Regions from separate parts of the Brevibacillus sp. FSL L8-0520 genome, predicted to be linked through region 1. Evidence: riboswitches for the same ligand, from Rfam matches in the RefSeq annotation. Region 1 holds a riboswitch; each other region holds the start of a gene.
What was found. Region 1 has a riboswitch for S-adenosylmethionine ahead of NSQ24_RS22915 (ABC transporter permease). Riboswitches for the same ligand answer to the same signal wherever they lie in the genome.
Positions count from the first base shown of each region.

Region 2: another riboswitch for S-adenosylmethionine. It lies ahead of NSQ24_RS16655 (homoserine dehydrogenase); the one in region 1 lies ahead of NSQ24_RS22915 (ABC transporter permease).
Region 3: another riboswitch for S-adenosylmethionine. It lies ahead of NSQ24_RS17215 (aminotransferase class I/II-fold pyridoxal phosphate-dependent enzyme); the one in region 1 lies ahead of NSQ24_RS22915 (ABC transporter permease).
Region 4: another riboswitch for S-adenosylmethionine. It lies ahead of metH (methionine synthase); the one in region 1 lies ahead of NSQ24_RS22915 (ABC transporter permease).

Region 1 covers NZ_CP150171.1:4,677,069-4,681,280, forward strand. The annotation lists gene NSQ24_RS22910 (ABC transporter permease) at 1-894, opposite strand, end outside; gene NSQ24_RS22915 (ABC transporter permease) at 899-1,831, opposite strand; SAM riboswitch class I at 1,948-2,052, opposite strand; gene NSQ24_RS22920 (multicopper oxidase family protein) at 2,479-4,212, opposite strand, start outside.
Region 2 covers NZ_CP150171.1:3,335,999-3,340,210, reverse strand. The annotation lists gene NSQ24_RS16660 (saccharopine dehydrogenase C-terminal domain-containing protein) at 1-913, opposite strand, end outside; SAM riboswitch class I at 1,542-1,653, shown strand; SAM riboswitch class I at 1,757-1,871, shown strand; gene NSQ24_RS16655 (homoserine dehydrogenase) at 1,957-3,207, shown strand; gene glpK (glycerol kinase GlpK) at 3,309-4,212, shown strand, end outside.
Region 3 covers NZ_CP150171.1:3,454,529-3,458,740, reverse strand. The annotation lists gene NSQ24_RS17230 (hypothetical protein) at 1-821, shown strand, start outside; gene NSQ24_RS17225 (DUF5665 domain-containing protein) at 897-1,232, opposite strand; gene NSQ24_RS17220 (pyridoxamine 5'-phosphate oxidase family protein) at 1,383-1,841, shown strand; SAM riboswitch class I at 1,934-2,051, shown strand; gene NSQ24_RS17215 (aminotransferase class I/II-fold pyridoxal phosphate-dependent enzyme) at 2,146-3,309, shown strand; gene NSQ24_RS17210 (aminotransferase class I/II-fold pyridoxal phosphate-dependent enzyme) at 3,306-4,212, shown strand, end outside.
Region 4 covers NZ_CP150171.1:2,197,712-2,201,923, forward strand. The annotation lists T-box leader at 22-270, opposite strand; gene NSQ24_RS10920 (hypothetical protein) at 313-792, opposite strand; gene NSQ24_RS10925 (AraC family transcriptional regulator) at 889-1,749, opposite strand; gene NSQ24_RS10930 (YjcZ family sporulation protein) at 1,917-2,021, opposite strand; SAM riboswitch class I at 2,221-2,321, shown strand; gene metH (methionine synthase) at 2,423-4,212, shown strand, end outside.

The DNA of each region.
Region 1 (4,212 bases):
GCACGCGAACATGGCAAGCGAAATCATGAATCCCGGAAAAAACAGCCGCCACCACTGCCCGCTCAGCACAACCGCCAGCGCGTCGTTGGCCATCGTTCCCCAACTGGCCGTCGGCGCTTGCACGCCCAGACCGAGAAAGCTGAGAAACGACTCGGCGAAGATCGCATGCGGAATCGTAAAGGTCAGGTTGACGATGATCACGCCAATCGTATTGGGCAGCAGATGCCTGATGATGATTTTGGCATGGGAGGTGCCCAGCTTTTCTGCCGCCAGCACAAACTCCTGCCGCTTGATCTGCATGAGCTGTCCTCTGACCAGGCGGGCCATGCCCACCCAGCCGGTCAGCGAAAGCGCAATAATGATCGTGGCGAGTCCCGGCTCCAGAACGACCATCAGCAGGATCACCACCAGCAGATACGGGATGCTGTAGAGAATTTCAGCCAGCCGCATCAGGATGTTGTCCACTCGGTCACCCAGCCTGCTCCTTCCTGCCATGTATCCGGAAATGCCGCCGATGCACACACCGATTACCAGGTCGATGGCCGCCGCCACCACACCGATAAACAAAGAGATGCGGCCGCCCATCCAGGTACGCGCCCACATGTCCCGGCCCAGATCGTCCGTTCCAAACCAGTGCTCGCCCGAGGGCGGCAGATTCCCCTGCGTCAACGACTGCTCATGCGGGCTGTGAGGAACGAGCATCGGTCCGAAGATCGAGAGCGCCACCACCGCCGCGAGCAGGAAGAACCCGAGTATCGCCAGCTTGTTGCGGCATACCCGCTGCCATACCTCCTGCCAATACCCGAGGCTGGGACGTTCCCGCTCTTCCCCGGCAAGCCGGCTTGGGTCGACAGGTCGAAACAGCGAATCCAGTTGTGTTGCCTGATTGGCCATAACGCTATCTCCCTCCGCTCGTCAATCTGATGCGCGGGTCAATCACCCGGTACAGCAGGTCGATGATGTACAAAGTAAAAATGAGCACAAAGCTGTAAAAAACAGTCATTCCCAAAATGACCGGATAATCGCGGTTAAAAATGCTTTCCACGAAGTATTTGCCAAGCCCCGGAATGGCGAAAATCTTTTCCACCACAAAGGTTCCGGTCATCAGGTTGGCAAACAGCGGACCGACAAAGGTAAGCACCGGCAGTATGGTATTGCGCATCCCGTGTCTGACGACGATGGAAAAGGTGCCAAGCCCTTTCGCCTCCGCCGTGCTTATGTATTCCTGCTGCCAGACTTCCAGCATGCTGGCTCGTACGAATCGGGCGATAATGGCAAGCGGCCCGATGGCGAGCGCAAGCGTCGGAAGAACCGAATGCTCCCAGCTCCCCCAAGCCGCGACGGGCAAAAGCTCCCATTTGACCGCCATGTATTTGATCAACAGCGGTGCCAGAATAAAACTGGGGACGGAAATCCCGACGATGGCCGCGAACATGGACAGAAAATCCAACGCCCGGTTTTGGTAGAGCGCCGCGACGATTCCGACTGTGATCCCACCTGCCAGCGCGACAAGAAACGCCTGGAGCCCCAGAACAGCCGAGGCGGGAAAGCCCTCCGCAATCAGCGTGTTCACGTCCCTTGTCTTGGACTGGATGGACGGCCCCAGGTCAAATTGCACCAAGCCTTTCAGATAGAGCAGGTACTGCATAGGGATCGGCTCATCCAGGTTGTACTGGGCCCGCATGTTTTTCACGACTTCTTCCGGAAGCATTTTGGCGTCAGACGCGAACGGGTCGCCCGGAATCAGGTGCATGATCACAAACGTCACCGTGACAATGATCCACAGCGTAACCAGCATGAGAAAGCCACGCTTGACCGCATAATGAAGCACGTTGTTTCCTCCTTTGTGCAATTGTAATACTAAGTAAATAAATACGAATACTATGGATTATACATACAGAAAGCCCCTCTCCAGAAAGAAGAGGGGCGATTTGTACGGTTCCCACCTTCTTATCTCTCAGAATAACTCCGCAGGATTTAGCACCGTAAGGTCCATCAGACCAAGGTTGCCGGGTTTCATCGGGCCAGTCCCTCCACCACTCTCGATAAGAATGTTTTATGAAGTTAAATTTCATTCACTAAATTCTTTTTTATCTTATCATTTTACTTGGATATGTCAATGCGGTTTTAGTGCATTTGATTTTTGTTTATTTGTTACAGCTTTCATAGAAATGGACAAAAAAATCAATTTACGAGATCTGACGATAGTTACTTTCTATCTTACTGGAATGTAATAAATATAAAAGCAATAGTGATCAATAGAAAAAGAACAAATAATATCCCAAACACTATACATGTGTTTGCTGCTTTTTTAAATCTTGTCAAATTGGAGTTATTCAAAGACTCGATAGAACTAAAGAAACTTTTCAATGCTCCTATTAAAAAAAGAAATGTAAAGAAAGAAAATAAATACAGCAATATCATCACTTTCCTTTCTTTCTTAACCTTATATGGCATTATCATCATGGAGTCAATCGCCTAATCCGGCAAATTCCCAGTCCTCGTCCCAACTTCATAAGAAGCCCGCACATGATCATACATAAGATGCAAAATCATGCCGGTCGCCGCATGATCCAGGTTATGGCAGTGGTCCATCCACATGCCCGGATTGTCCGCGACAAATGCGACCTCATACGATTCGCCGGGCAGCACGTTTAACGTGTCGGTAAGCCATGGAGTCTTCACCTTCTCGCCGTTCTTCTTCAAAACCGTCATATGATGCCCATGCAAATGCATCGGATGCTCGGTCAAGCTTTTATTCACAAAGGTCGTTTTGACGCTATCGCCTTCTTTGACGACAAAAGTCGGCACCCGGGGATACACCTCTCCATTGATCGTCCACAAAAAATGAAACGTGCCGTTGTAAAATCCCATCTCGTTTCCGAGAATCATTTGGAATTCCCGATCGAATTTTTTCGCTGCCGTGACGTCATTTGTGACGGGCTTACCGTAATCGGACGGGTCGAACTCGGCGGATTCCGCCTTGAAGATCGGTTCCTCCGGAGGGGTTTCGGTATAAAAAATGATGCCAGGATTGCTCGTGTTCTTGTAATCGCCGAGTTTAAAGAGAACGGGACGGTCCGGCATCGTGAAGGTCACGTCGTATCTGCCGCCCGAACCAAGCCGCAACGCTGTTTGATCGGACAATGGCTGCGGGTCTTGAATCCGCATCCCGTCAATGCTCGTGATTCGGAAATCGGTCCCCTGCAGAAGATATTTTTGTGAAAGCTTATGCGTATTGATGATTCTCAGCTTTACTTTCTTCCCCGGCTTTACCTGCTTCGTTTGCCAACCGTCTTCTTTTCCAAAGGCATGTTTATACCCTTGGCTGGTCGTCCAGCGATGGTTGATGACGGTAAACTGTTCGTCAAAGGTTTCCGCGTCCTGCTTCGACTCGACAATCAGCGTGCCGAAAAACCCTTTCACCACTTGCTCCGACGCTTGCTGATGAGAATGGAACCAGTACGTCCCTTCCTGCTCGGCCCGAAACTTGTAAGTAAACGATTGCCCCGGTTTCACGACATTTTGCGTCATCCCCGGCACGCCGTCCATTGCATTCGGCACGTTATAGCCATGCCAATGAATCGTCACTCCGCTATCGATATCTTTATTGATCAGCTTCACTTCGACCATATCGCCATGCTTCACCCTGAGCTCGGGAGCGATTTCGCCGTTATACGTCCAGGCATCGATCACGGCTCCAGACGCAAGCGGTATCTTCTCTTGCTGTGCCACCAGTTCGAACTTCACATCGGCAGGAGCGGAAATATCTCCGGTCAGAGCTGCTACTTCAACTGTCCCCGTGCCGGTTTGATGATGAGCGCCATGCTGCTCATGACGATGATGCCCGGAGCCTGCAGACATCCGTGTAGCCGCGCCGCCCCCTTCGTCAATCCGGTCGTGATTCATCATGTCGGATGCTTCCGGCAGCTTGGAGGCTTGCACTCCCGCCAGTACGTTTGATACAAGGATGGCGATTGCGACCACGGCGGTTAGCGTACCAGCAGCAACGAAGTTGACCATCCTGTAAACAAGCCCGCGCTGAAGCGGTTCCCCCCGTACAACCTTCGCGTACCTTCTTCTTGCAAAAATCGCCGGCACAAGCAAAAGGAGCGCAACCAGCATCATCCGTTGAACGACCTCAAACGGGCCGGGCAGAACAGGCTGGGCAAAGACGGTGCTGAAAGCAGCAATGCCGGATGCGAGCGCTGC
Region 2 (4,212 bases), 1.3 Mb from region 1:
CGGAGGAGTATCCGTGGATTTTTCCGGCGAGATCGGCCGGTTTCGGCATGGTCGTCACGACTACATCGCGCGGCGCTACCTTGACGCCTTTGACCTCGATCTCTTCGTCGCTGTCCAGTCCCAGATAGCTCAGCACCTTGAGGGTATTCACAAAGTCGGGATGGAGGGCGTACTTGAAGTCCACGTATTTGCACCCTTTTGCGCGGCCAATCGTCTCGCCAAGAGTGGTCGCTTCTTCGTGCTCCACGTTGTAGCAGTCCAGCCAGCCGATCGGCTCGGGGAATTCGAACTCCTCTTTGTTGGCAAAGGGAGTAGGCAAGTATTGTTCACCCTTGTCAGCCGTCCAGAAGTTCGGTTTGGCCAAACACTCCTGAATGGCTGTCTGCGGACTGAAGAAGGAGCAGAAGCCGTCGTAGTCGACGACGGAATTGTCGCCGTCGCGAATCAAAATCTCATCGACTTCGTCCAACTGATCCACAGCGTACCGCGCCGCGATGTTGGAGAAGCCGGGATCGCACCCAAGCCCCATGATTCCGAGAATGCCTGCCGCTTTGAATTTATCGGTCCAGGCTAGCTGCTTGCGGAGCCATTGCGGGCCGCTGGAAGCCGTGTCGATATAATGGGTTTTCGTGTTCAGGCACGCTTTCATCACTTCAAAGTTGTTTTCCGGCAAGCCGATATGCAGCAGTACGTCAATGTCAGTCAAAATAGATTGGACGCTCGATACATCGCGTGCGTCGACACGTTTTACCTGGATTTCCACATCCGTCTCCCGGCGCAGCTCGGCAGCCAGCTCTTCAGCCGGGCCGATCGATATATCTGCCAGCACCAGTTTTTGCAAATACTTCGATTTCACGATTTCACACGCGCTTACTTGTCCTACACCGCCAACTCCTAAAATAGCGACTCGCATAGAGTCCTCCTTCCATTTTTGGAAAACGTTCTATCTTCGCATTCGAAACAGCCATTTTTGCAAATGCAGATCGATCGTAGCAGGAAATACCGCGACTTGTGTCGCAACATCGATTGGTTCACGCGGACGAAGTCTCATCCAAACACCCTCCTTCTGCACACGGGCAGATCATAGTAGAAACCGAAGCTAAGTGGGACGATCGTGGATCAAAACAGGCAGCAGCCTACTCAAAAAAAAGCACCTCCTTCCTGCTGAAAAAGTCAGAGTGGAGCGTCTTTTATTCATGTATATTCGACGCACCCGACGTCCCATGCGAATGGAAAAAGGGAATTATACTCTGACTTTTCTGAAAATATATGCAAGAATGATACCAAATGACCGGCTGCTTCCTGTGCAGTATGAAGGAGCATCGGCAGTACCATTATTCTCACTATTGAGAAAGCAAAAACCAAAACAAAGTGCTGGAAATGTCTGTTGGTGCGCCATCACCTGCATGAGAACACCTTATTAAAAATGAGAAACCTTTCTTTTCAAAAATGAAAGGAATTGTCCGAAGATGAAATGTCGGAAATATCTGGTTGACGGCTCAAACCGAATTCCTTACAATGTTGCCAACAGGAAAATACTGTTCTTATCCAGAGAGGCGGAGGGACTGGCCCGATGAAGCCCGGCAACCGTCACGCAGTTTGTGACAAGGTGCCAATTCCTGCAGGACTGATGACAGTCTTGACAGATAAGAAGCGGGAGTACGTCCATTCCGGATGCCAACCTTCTTCTTAACGGGAGAAGGTTTTTTATTTGTATGATCAAATGTTTTTGAGTTATCGCAACTTCATAACTTCTTTCTTATCCAGAGAGGTGGAGGGACTGGCCCGATGAAGCCCGGCAACCGTCACGCAGTTTGTGGCAAGGTGCCAATTCCTGCAAGACAGCAGCAGTATGTCTTGGCAGATGAGAAGGAGGCCCCCTGTAGCTCGCGAGCCTTCTTCTTAAACGGAAGAAGGCCTTTTTTATGTTTGAAATGAGAAAAAGAGGTGGAGTACATGAGTGCAAGTGTGGTAAAAGTAGGATTGCTTGGCGTAGGGACGGTGGGGGGCGGCGTCTTGAAAACGATCCGCTCTCAGCAGCAAAAGCTGTCGGACAGGTTGGGCAGACGTGTCGAGGTGGTCAAGGCGCTGGTCCGCAATGCGGAAAAGCAGCGGTCTGTACCGATTGAGAACAATCTGATCACGACCCGGTTTGAAGAAGTGCTGGCGTCGGACGTGGACATCGTCGTCGAGGTGATGGGCGGCGTCGAGCCGACATACGGCTATGTCCGTGCACTGATTGAAAAGGGCTGTCACATCGTCACCGCGAACAAGGAGCTGCTTGCCAAGCACGGAACGGAGCTGGTGCGGCTAGCCAATCGGCACGGCGTTCAGCTCGCGTACGAGGCCAGCGTAGCCGGAGGGATTCCGATTCTCGGCGTGCTGCGCCAGTTTCTCCGGACTAATGACATCGTATCGGTCAGCGGCATTTTAAACGGGACGACGAATTACATCCTGACGCGGATGGAACAGGAAAAGCTTCCCTACGCCGAAGTGCTGAAGCAGGCGCAGGAGCTGGGCTACGCCGAAGCGGACCCCGCCTCGGACGTAGAGGGCTGGGATGCCTTGTACAAAACGTACATCCTCGCCCAGCTCGTATTTGGTGAATCGCTGCCGCTGCATGCAGCCGAGAGGCAGGGGATTGAAAAGCTGCATCTCGGACAGATCGGCCTCGCCCGCGAATTGGGGTACCGGATCAAGCTGCTGGCCAAGGCTTCCAAGGCCGGGGGCGGTCTACAGCTTTCCGTCCGTCCAACGCTTCTGCCGCTGGATCACCCACTCGCGCAGGTGCAGGATGCCTACAACGCCGTGCAGGTGTCGGGCAATATCGTCGGCGACCTTTTGTTCATGGGCAAAGGGGCAGGCGAGCTTCCGACAGCAAGCGCTGTGGTGGAGGATCTGGCCTATTTGCTGACCCAGCGCTTCACTCCTCAGCCGGTCTGGCAGGAAAGCGAGCCGGCAGGCAATCGGGAAGCCGGGGAGAAGCGGTGCTTTTGCTATCTGGAAAGTAAAGCGTTGCGGGGAACGCCTGATCAAGTCACGCATTTTTTGGATCGGGCAGGAGTTCTCGTGGAAAAACAGCGAATACAATATGACTGGGCGAGCGTCTTGCGCATCGGCATGATTGCCAGCGGTTTTGCAGAGGAGCACAAGAAGGCGCTGCACCGCGATTTCGGCATCAGGGCGGAAGAGTTTCCCGTGTTGTGAGCGGAGACGGCCCAATGCTTCGGGATATAGACCGCATCCGGTTTCACCCCTAATAGAGGAGAAAAAGGGTGCCCGTATCCCGCGGTAGAAGGAGGAAGCTCATGGATACAAAGTATGTGCTCGCAATCGATCAGGGGACGACCAGTTCCCGGGCCATCTTGTTCGACAAGCAAGGAAGCATCGTCGGGATGGCCCAGAAAGAATTTCCCCAGCTCTTTCCCCAGCCAGGATGGGTAGAGCACAATGCCCTGGACATCTGGTCATCGGTCGTCGGCGTAATCGGCGAGGTTTTGGCCAGCCACAATGTTTCGGCGCAGGAAGTGGCAGCCATCGGGATCACCAATCAACGCGAGACGACCGTGGTGTGGAACAAGCATACCGGAGTGCCCATCTATCACGCAATTGTCTGGCAGTCGAGACAGACAGCGGGAATTTGCGAAGAGCTCAAAAGCAAGGGATACGACCCATTGTTTCGGGATACGACCGGTCTGCTGATCGATGCTTACTTTTCGGGCACAAAAGTAAAATGGATTCTCGACCATGTGGAAGGCGCCCGCGCTTTGGCGGAGCAGGGCGACCTCCTGTTCGGAACGATTGACACGTGGCTGATCTGGAAGCTGTCCGGCGGCCGGGCGCATGTGACCGACTATACCAACGCGTCGCGCACACTCATGTACAATATTTTTGATTTGAAGTGGGACGATGAGCTGCTGGCTCTGCTCGATGTCCCGCGTGCGATGCTGCCTGAGGTGAGAAGCAGCTCGGAGGTGTATGCGGTAACCGACAAGGATTTGTTCTTTGGCGTCGAGGTTCCGATCTCGGGGGCGGCAGGAGACCAGCAGGCCGCTTTGTTCGGGCAAGCCTGCTTCGAGCGGGGCATGGCCAAAAATACATACGGCACCGGCTGTTTTTTGCTGATGAACACCGGAGAACAAGCCGTTCGCTCCGAGCATGGCTTGCTGACGACGATCGCCTGGGGCCTTGGCGGAAAAGTGGAGTACGCGC
Region 3 (4,212 bases), 1.2 Mb from region 1:
AATACGCGACAGTGAAAGCTTACGTCAACGACAAACTGGTCGATACCCGCGAAGTGCGGATCAACTCGGGAACTGTTGTAGATTCCGATGTTTTGATTCATACGCAGGCTGTTTTGGATAGCAAAAAGGGTGAATTGAAAGTAAACGGCATTGTAAACCTTACGGCAGGCAAAGTAGTCGTGACCTATGACGGAGACAAGAGAGGCGCCGGCGTGAAAAAGCTGTGGGACGGTGTCGGCTCCTATTCAGTCACCATGAAGGATGTAGAGGCTGACAAAGGGAAAGTATTGATTGAGGTGTACAAGGACGGCAAGAAGCTTGATTCGGAATCCGTCGATCTGCTTGTTGTCAACAAGCCGGATAAACCGACCAAGCCGGAAACGCCGAAGCCTGCCCAATACAAAATTACCGGAACCGCCAAGCTTGACGCCAAAGATAAGGAAATTGAAGTAGAAGGGGAAATCGCAGGATTCTCCAAAAACCAAAAAGCGAAGCTGTATGTAATCGCTCCGGACGGCAAAAAACACGAGGTCAAGATAGACGATGACGGGGAGTTCGAAGTGGAGCTCTCTTACAAAAATCGTTCTTACAGCGCCAAGTCCGTCCATCTGGAAGTAGTCGTTGACGGGAAGGTCGTAGCACAAGCTGACATTCCTCACGGTACGCCAGTAAACGAAGTTGATGACGATAAAGATAAAGATAAGAAAAAGAAGGACAAAGACAAAAAGCATCCGAACGGAAATGCGTATGGCTACTGGAAAAAGCATGGCCATGACGATGACGGAGACGATGACGATAACGACGATCGCGACAACGACTAATCCGTTGCATTCTTGAGCGGCCACGAATGGCAATCTTCTTTCTGCTCCGGGCAGCTTGCCAATCATTCCATTTGACTAGGGCTGACGGTAGGTGGAGACATAATCCATCAGTTGGCTGATGTAGTCCCCGATGATGGGAATCGAGAGGAATTTGCTCAGGACGGAACCGAGAATGGCCAGTACGATGGCTGTTCCGATCGTCAGTCCCAGGCCCCGTGCCAGACCTGCCAGGAAATTGATCCAAAGCAGCTTGCGCGGGGCTGTATAATTTTGAATGACATCTGCCAGACGGATATCCTCTAAAAACATGGCGATTTTGTCCATCCGGTCATTTAATTTGCGTGCCTCCTGAATTTCTTCGAGGAGCTGGTCAATCTTTGACAACAGGCGGTCTGTGGGGCTTTGTGACATCTGGTTTCTCCTCCTGTCTCCTATGGTTACCAGTTAAGTAACAGTGTAGGGAAAAAAAGGGGAAGAATCAAGCGCATGCCGGAAAGGTTTGCCTATCTCTTCCTTGGCGGGTACAATAGACGTACAAAACTTACACAAGGAGGCTTCGGAATGGCTGAGACCGTATCCCAAACGCTTTCGGAGGAACTGTTCGGGTTGTTGCAGCAGGAGCGGTTTATCACATTGGGCACCATTGACCATGAGTCTGGGGCGCCATCGCTCAGCTCGCTTTCCTGGACGTTTGCGGCATCGCCGCAAGTCATCCGGTTTGCGGTAGACAACCGTTCACGCATCTTGACCAATATCGCCAAGCAGCCACAAGTGGTTCTGCATTTGATTGGTGCTGGCTCTTCTTATGCCATTAACGGAAGGGCTGTATTGAAGAGTGAGCGGATGGAGGAGGTTCCCCTGAAGCTGGCGATGGTGGAGGTTACCATTGAGGCGGTGCGTGATGTCATGTTCTACGGTTCCCGTATCTCCGTAGAACCGCAGTATGAAAAAACATATGATAAAAATGCGGCGGCGAAGCTGGACAATCAGGTGATGACAGCACTGCGCAAAGCGGAGTAACAGAGAAAACGGGTGAAAACGAAGAGGAAATATCTGTTGACAATCACTCGATATTTCCGTTAGTATTAGGATCAACAAATTGAATAGCAAACTTCTTATCCAGAGAGGCGGAGGGACTGGCCCGATGATGCCCGGCAACCAATTTTCCTGTTAACAGGACGATACTGGTGCTAATTCCTGCAGAGCAAATCATGCTCTGAAAGATGAGAAGGGTTTGCTTGCGGCGACGTAAACAAAGCCTTCTTTTCAAAAGAAAAGAGGGCTTTTTCATGCCCTCAACATCAAAGCAGAGGGAGAGATTGCTATGCATCTGGAAACGAAACTGGTACAGGCGGGGGTAGGTCGTGATACGATCACGGGCGCGGTAAGCTTCCCGGTTTACTATGCGACCGCTTACCGCCACCCGTCTCTTGGTCAAAGTACCGGATACGATTACACCCGTACGGCCAATCCGACACGCAAGGTGCTGGAGGAGGCGATCGCAGAGGCCGAGTGCGGTGATGCCGGTTTTGCCTGTGCTTCCGGGATGGCAGCGATTCACACAGTCATGGGACTTTTTTCTCAAGGCGACCATTTGATCGTTTCGCTTGATTTATACGGTGGGACATACCGTCTTTTTGAGCAGGTCCTTTCCCGCTACGGGCTCCAGTTCAGCTATGTTGATCTGCGCGATCTTCAGGCATTTGCGGGCGCGATCCGTCCGGAGACAAAAGCCGTTCTCATCGAGACGCCGACAAATCCGCTGATGCAAATAACGGATATCGCTTGCGTAGCCGGGATCGCCAAACGAAGCGGTTTGCTGACCATCGTGGACAATACCTTTATGACGCCGTACTATCAGCGTCCACTGGAGCTGGGGGCAGATCTGGTGCTCCATAGCGGGACGAAATATCTTGGAGGCCACAATGACGTGCTGGCTGGCCTGATTGTGACAAAAGGCGCTGAGTTGTCTGAAAAGGTCCGGTTTTTGCACAACTCCATCGGTGCAACCCTCGGCCCACAGGATTGCTGGCTGCTGGTCAGAGGCATGAAGACGCTCGCTTTGCGTATGGAGCGACATCAGAGCAATGCTCTCCAGGTTGCGCGCAAACTGCGGGAGCATCCGGCGGTCACCGATGTATTCTATCCGGGATTGGACGATCATCCCGGCTACGAGATTCAGAGCAAACAGGCGACCGGTTACAGCGGCATGGTGTCCTTCCGCGTTCGCTTCTCTGCTCAGGTGGGGCCGTTTTTGGAAAACTTGCGCATCATCTCTTTTGCGGAGAGTCTGGGAGGCGTCGAGTCTTTGTGCACGTATCCGGCGACACAGACTCATGCCGACATTCCGCAAAAAATTCGAGAATACGTCGGGGTCTGTGATCGTTTGCTGCGATTGTCGGTAGGAGTTGAACATCCGGATGATTTGATTCATGATTTGATACAGGCTCTCGATGCAAGTCTGGTAGCGGAAGGGTGTAGACGATGAAATTTGCCACGAAACTGCTTCACGGGACATCTTGTTTCGATCCGGTGACCGGTGCGGCATCCACGCCGATTTACCAGGCATCTACGTTTCACCAAGCGGATTTGGACCGTCCGGGCGCATACGACTATGCGCGGTCCGGCAACCCGACCCGGCATGCATTGGAAGAGGCGATTGCCGTCCTGGAGGGCGGTGCGCGGGGATTTGCATTTGCTTCCGGCATGGCCGCGATTTCCAGCGTGTTTATGCTGTTTTCCGCGGGCGATCATGTTGTCGTGGCAGAAGATGTCTACGGCGGAACGTATCGCTTTTTGACCAAAGTGTTGTCCCGCATGAATATTGACGTTACGTTCGTGGATACGACCTGCGTAGAGGCAGTGGAGAGAGCCGTCACTCCTCGCACTCGCGGGATCTACCTGGAGACACCTTCTAATCCGACGTTGAAGGTGACAGACATCGCAGCTGTCTGCCATATCGCAAAGGCCAAGAATATCATAGTCATTGTCGACAATACGTTTCTGACCCCGTACTACCAGCGTCCGCTTGAACTCGGAGCAGATATCGTCATCCACTCAGCGACGAAGTTCATCGGCGGCCACAGCGATGTCGTTGCAGGGCTGGCTGTTACCAAGGATGCTGAGCTGGGTGAACAGCTTTACTTTATCCAAAACGGCATGGGAGCGGTACTCGGAGCGCAGGATTCCTGGCTGGTGATGCGCGGGCTGAAATCGCTGAAAGCCAGACTGGATGTAAGCACCCAAACAGCGGAAAAGATCGCTCGATGGCTCGCAAATCATCCTTCCGTTGCAAAGGTACATTATACGGGACTAGCGGGTCATCCCGGCCACCAGCTCCAATCGAGGCAGGCGAGCGGCCACGGAGCCGTGCTGTCCTTTGATGTGGGCA
Region 4 (4,212 bases), 2.5 Mb from region 1:
AACCTCTGCGTCTCTGATTGATCAAGAGACGAGAGGTATTCTCCCGCGGTGCCACTCTTTTTGCCATGCAGCCTTTACATTTCGGGCAGCACAGCCGCTTTGTTCTGCGATAACGGGCAGACCCGGCTGCCTTACTTGCTCCAGAGATAAACCGGGCAATCAGACAGCATCTCCGAGGTGCGATTCCTGCCGCCATCCTGCACCGGGCTTACACCATCCCCGGCTCGCTTGGGCATTTTGACGGAGTACTTTCCTCATCATCGATCCTTTATGATTCATCCATTATAGCGAAAAGGATGCGGCTTTCGCAACTCAATCATCCGCTTTTTTTATGATCGCATCGAGATCGCGAAACAGGTCGCGGGTCAGCGATTCTTTGTCTTCGGCAGCATTCCATTGCTGCTTGAACTGCTGCAGCTTCTCGAGCAAAGCCAACTCCGCCTCCGCGTCCTTTTCCAGATCGTGATTTTCACTCGGGTCGAATGGCATCAGCCGCTCATCCGTGCCGCTGCGAAGATAGGCGGTTTTCCAGTTGTCCGGAAACTGATAAGCCTGCTCTCCGAACAGAATCGCGAGAACATCGTCCGATTCAAGCGGCAGGAAGTGGTCGAATTCGTCGCGCCTGCCCCCTTCGGACAGATTGATATGTGTAAAGGAATACCGGAGATAGTGTTGGCCATTTTCGCTGTCTTTCACGACAGAATATGTCTCGAAGTCGGTTTGTTCCAGTTCTTTTACCGTTTCGATACGCGATAGGAATTCGTGCTTGTCACAAGGGTGTAGTGGATCCAAAGCGTTTCGCTCCTTTGCTTGGCTTCGACCTCATCATAGCAAAAGGGGCATGGATTGACAATGAGCGGGGACAGCGGGCGGACTGGAGCTGGAACACTAGTCGATCGGTATGTAAATTTTTATTTTCATTTGATCCGGGTACACGGACTGGCGGACATCGGTTATTTCAAAATCAGGTCCTTCTCTTCGCTCGTAGTTGGAATTCGGAAGCCAGGTGCCGTAAATATAGGTTCTTGTATTTTGGACAGAGCCGATCACCCTGAATTCGGCGTATTTCCCTGCCGGAAGCAGACAGTGGACAAAGCCATCCTCCAGCTCGCCATCCAAGTTTTTTACCTCTTCGCCGACGATGAACGTAAAGTCGCCGTTATCCTGGAAATCGCACGAAATGCCGTATGCCATGTCAGGGGCGGCTTTGTTGGGAATCCGCATATAGTGTCCATTCCTTCCGAAATCGGCATAGAAGCGGGGAATGTCCTCAAAGTAGCGTTTGTTGTTCAGATTTGTCTTGTAGGCGTACCCGACGATGGCAATGCTGTTTAATTGCACAATGTTTGGTTTGTTCATGCTTATTTCTCCCTTTGCTCGTTTTTGATCATCCAAAAAATCCAGCTTCTTTTGCAGGAAAATAGGTATGTTCGCCTTTCGGAACTTGGCCGGGGTGATGCCGAAAGTAGCTTCAAAAGCACGGGTAAACGCCTCCTGGGAGCCGTACTGGCAGGCGATAGCCAGATCAAGGATGCTTGTTTGCGTCTGTTTCAACAAAACGGCGGCCTCGCTCAGCCTTCTTTTTCGTATGTACTCGTGAACCGAAAAACCGGAGATCGCTTGAAACAGCCGTTGAAAATGAAAGGCGGAAAAACAGGCTTCCGCGGCAATATCCGCGATATTCACCTCCTCTTGAAGATGCTTTTCGATAAATTCGATTGCGCATTGAATCCGCTCGTAGTGATCCATACCTGCCTCCATTTCCCAGATGTGCTACTCCTATTGTACAGCCGGGAAGACGATGTTTTTTGATAATCTGTGCCGATTTGGCAAGTGATTGCTTGATTTCTTCAAAGTGCACCTGTTGGACAAGAAAAAAGAAGCCTGGATTCCAGGCCCCTTTTTCAAGCAGCTGCTTAGCAGTCGTTATTGCACCCTACGATGACCAGCAGGATAAACAGAACGAGCACTAGGGCGAAGCTGTCACCGAAGATATTGTTTCCGCAGTAGGATGTACTCATGTCGTTTTCCTCCTTTCCGATATGCTTTAGTCTATACACGGGAGTCATGAAGAGTGTGGGCGATTGACTATATGGGGCAAATATGGGCGCCGGACTTGCGTGGATACGGACAATTTCTTCATTGACGCGGGGGAGGGGGGGTGTTAAGATACTTTCAAACCTTGCAATTACTGGAACGAATCGAATAAAAAAGCGACATCTCTTATCCAGAGAGGCAGAGGGACTGGCCCGATGAAGCCTCGGCAACCGGAATTTTCAGGTGCCAATTCCAGCAAAGCCGTGTGCTTTGAAAGATGAGAGGATGCGTCAGGCGTATCGTATTCGCGGACAAATCCTCTTCTGCACACAGAAGAGGTTTTTTGTTTATCTGAGATGATCTGCTTTGAGAAAAGGAGTCTGCCATGAAACCGAATTTTCGCGAACAGCTTTACCGAAAAATTCTGATACTGGACGGCGCGATGGGAACAATGCTGCAGCAAGCCAACCTGACTGCCGAGGACTTCGGCGGAGAGGAATACGACGGCTGTAACGAGCTGTTGAACCTGACCCGGCCGGACGTCATCCGCTCGATCCATGAAAAGTACCTGGAGGCGGGTGCCGATATTATCGAGACGAATACATTTGGCGCTACGTCCATCGTCCTGGCCGAGTATGACGTGGCGGAAAAGGACCTGGAGATCAACATCGCCGCTGCAAAAATCGCTCGCGAGGCCGCAGATGCCTATTCCACGCCTGAGTGGCCTCGCTTTGTGGCAGGGGCGATGGGCCCGACGACCAAGACGCTTTCTTTGACGGGCGGGGTCACCTTTGACGAGCTGGTCGAGTCGTATTACCGCCAGGCAAAAGGGCTTTTGATCGGGGGAGCGGATGTGCTGCTTCTGGAAACCTCGCAGGATACGCTGAACGTAAAAGCGGGCGGCATCGGCATACGCAAGGCTTTTGATGAGCTGGGGACGGAAGTGCCGGTCATGCTTTCGGGGACGATTGAGCCGATGGGCACGACGCTGGCGGGACAAAACATCGAAGCGTTCTACGTCTCGCTTGAGCACCTCAAGCCTGTCAGCATCGGGCTGAACTGTGCGACCGGTCCCGAGTTCATGCGCGACCATATCCGCACGCTATCCGGTCTTGCAGACTGTGCCGTGAGCTGTTATCCCAATGCCGGTCTCCCGGACGAGAACGGCCACTATCACGAAACTCCGCAAGGGCTGGCGGCAAAAGTCAAGGCATTTGCCGAGCAAGGATGGCTCAATGTGGCGGGCGGATGCTGCGGAACCACGCCCGACCACATCCGGGCGATGGCCGAAGCCTTGAAAGACTGCAAGCCGCGTGCCCGGCAAGAGCATGCAGTCAGCGCCGTGTCCGGGATCGATGTCGTCTACGTGGAACAGGACAACCGCCCGCTGCTGGTCGGGGAGCGCACGAACGTCATCGGGTCCAAGAAATTTCGCGATCTGATCGCAGCCGGACAATACGAGGAGGCTTCCGATATCGCAAGGGCACAGGTGAAGCGGGGGGCTCATGTCATCGATATTTGTCTGGCCGACCCGGACCGCGACGAGTACGGCGATATGGAAAAATTCCTTCAATATATTGTGAAAAAAGTAAAGGCGCCTCTCATGATCGATTCCACGGATGCGCGCGTTATGGAGCTGGGGTTGAAATATTCCCAAGGGAAAGCGATTCTCAACTCGATCAACCTCGAAGACGGGCTCGAACGGTTCGAGCAAGTCGTGCCCTTGATCCACAGATACGGGGCCGCAGTTGTCGTCGGAACTATCGACGAGACCGGCATGGCTGTCACCGCCGAGCGAAAGCTGGAAGTGGCAAAACGCTCCTATGACCTTTTGGTAAACCGGTTTGGCGTCAATCCGCGGGACATCATCTTCGACCCGCTCGTGTTTCCTGTCGGTACAGGAGACGAACAGTACATCGGCTCTGCCAAGGCGACAGTAGAAGGCATTCGCCTGATCAAAGAAGCGATGCCCGAGTGCAAGACCATTCTCGGCGTCAGCAACGTGTCGTTTGGTCTTCCGGCCGCAGGTCGGGAAGTGCTGAATGCCGTTTTCCTCTACCATACGACAGTCGCTGGTCTCGATTATGCCATCGTCAATACGGAGAAGCTGGAGCGCTATGCTTCCATCCCTGAAGAAGAGAGAAAGCTGGCTGAAGCTCTTTTGTTCGAGACAAA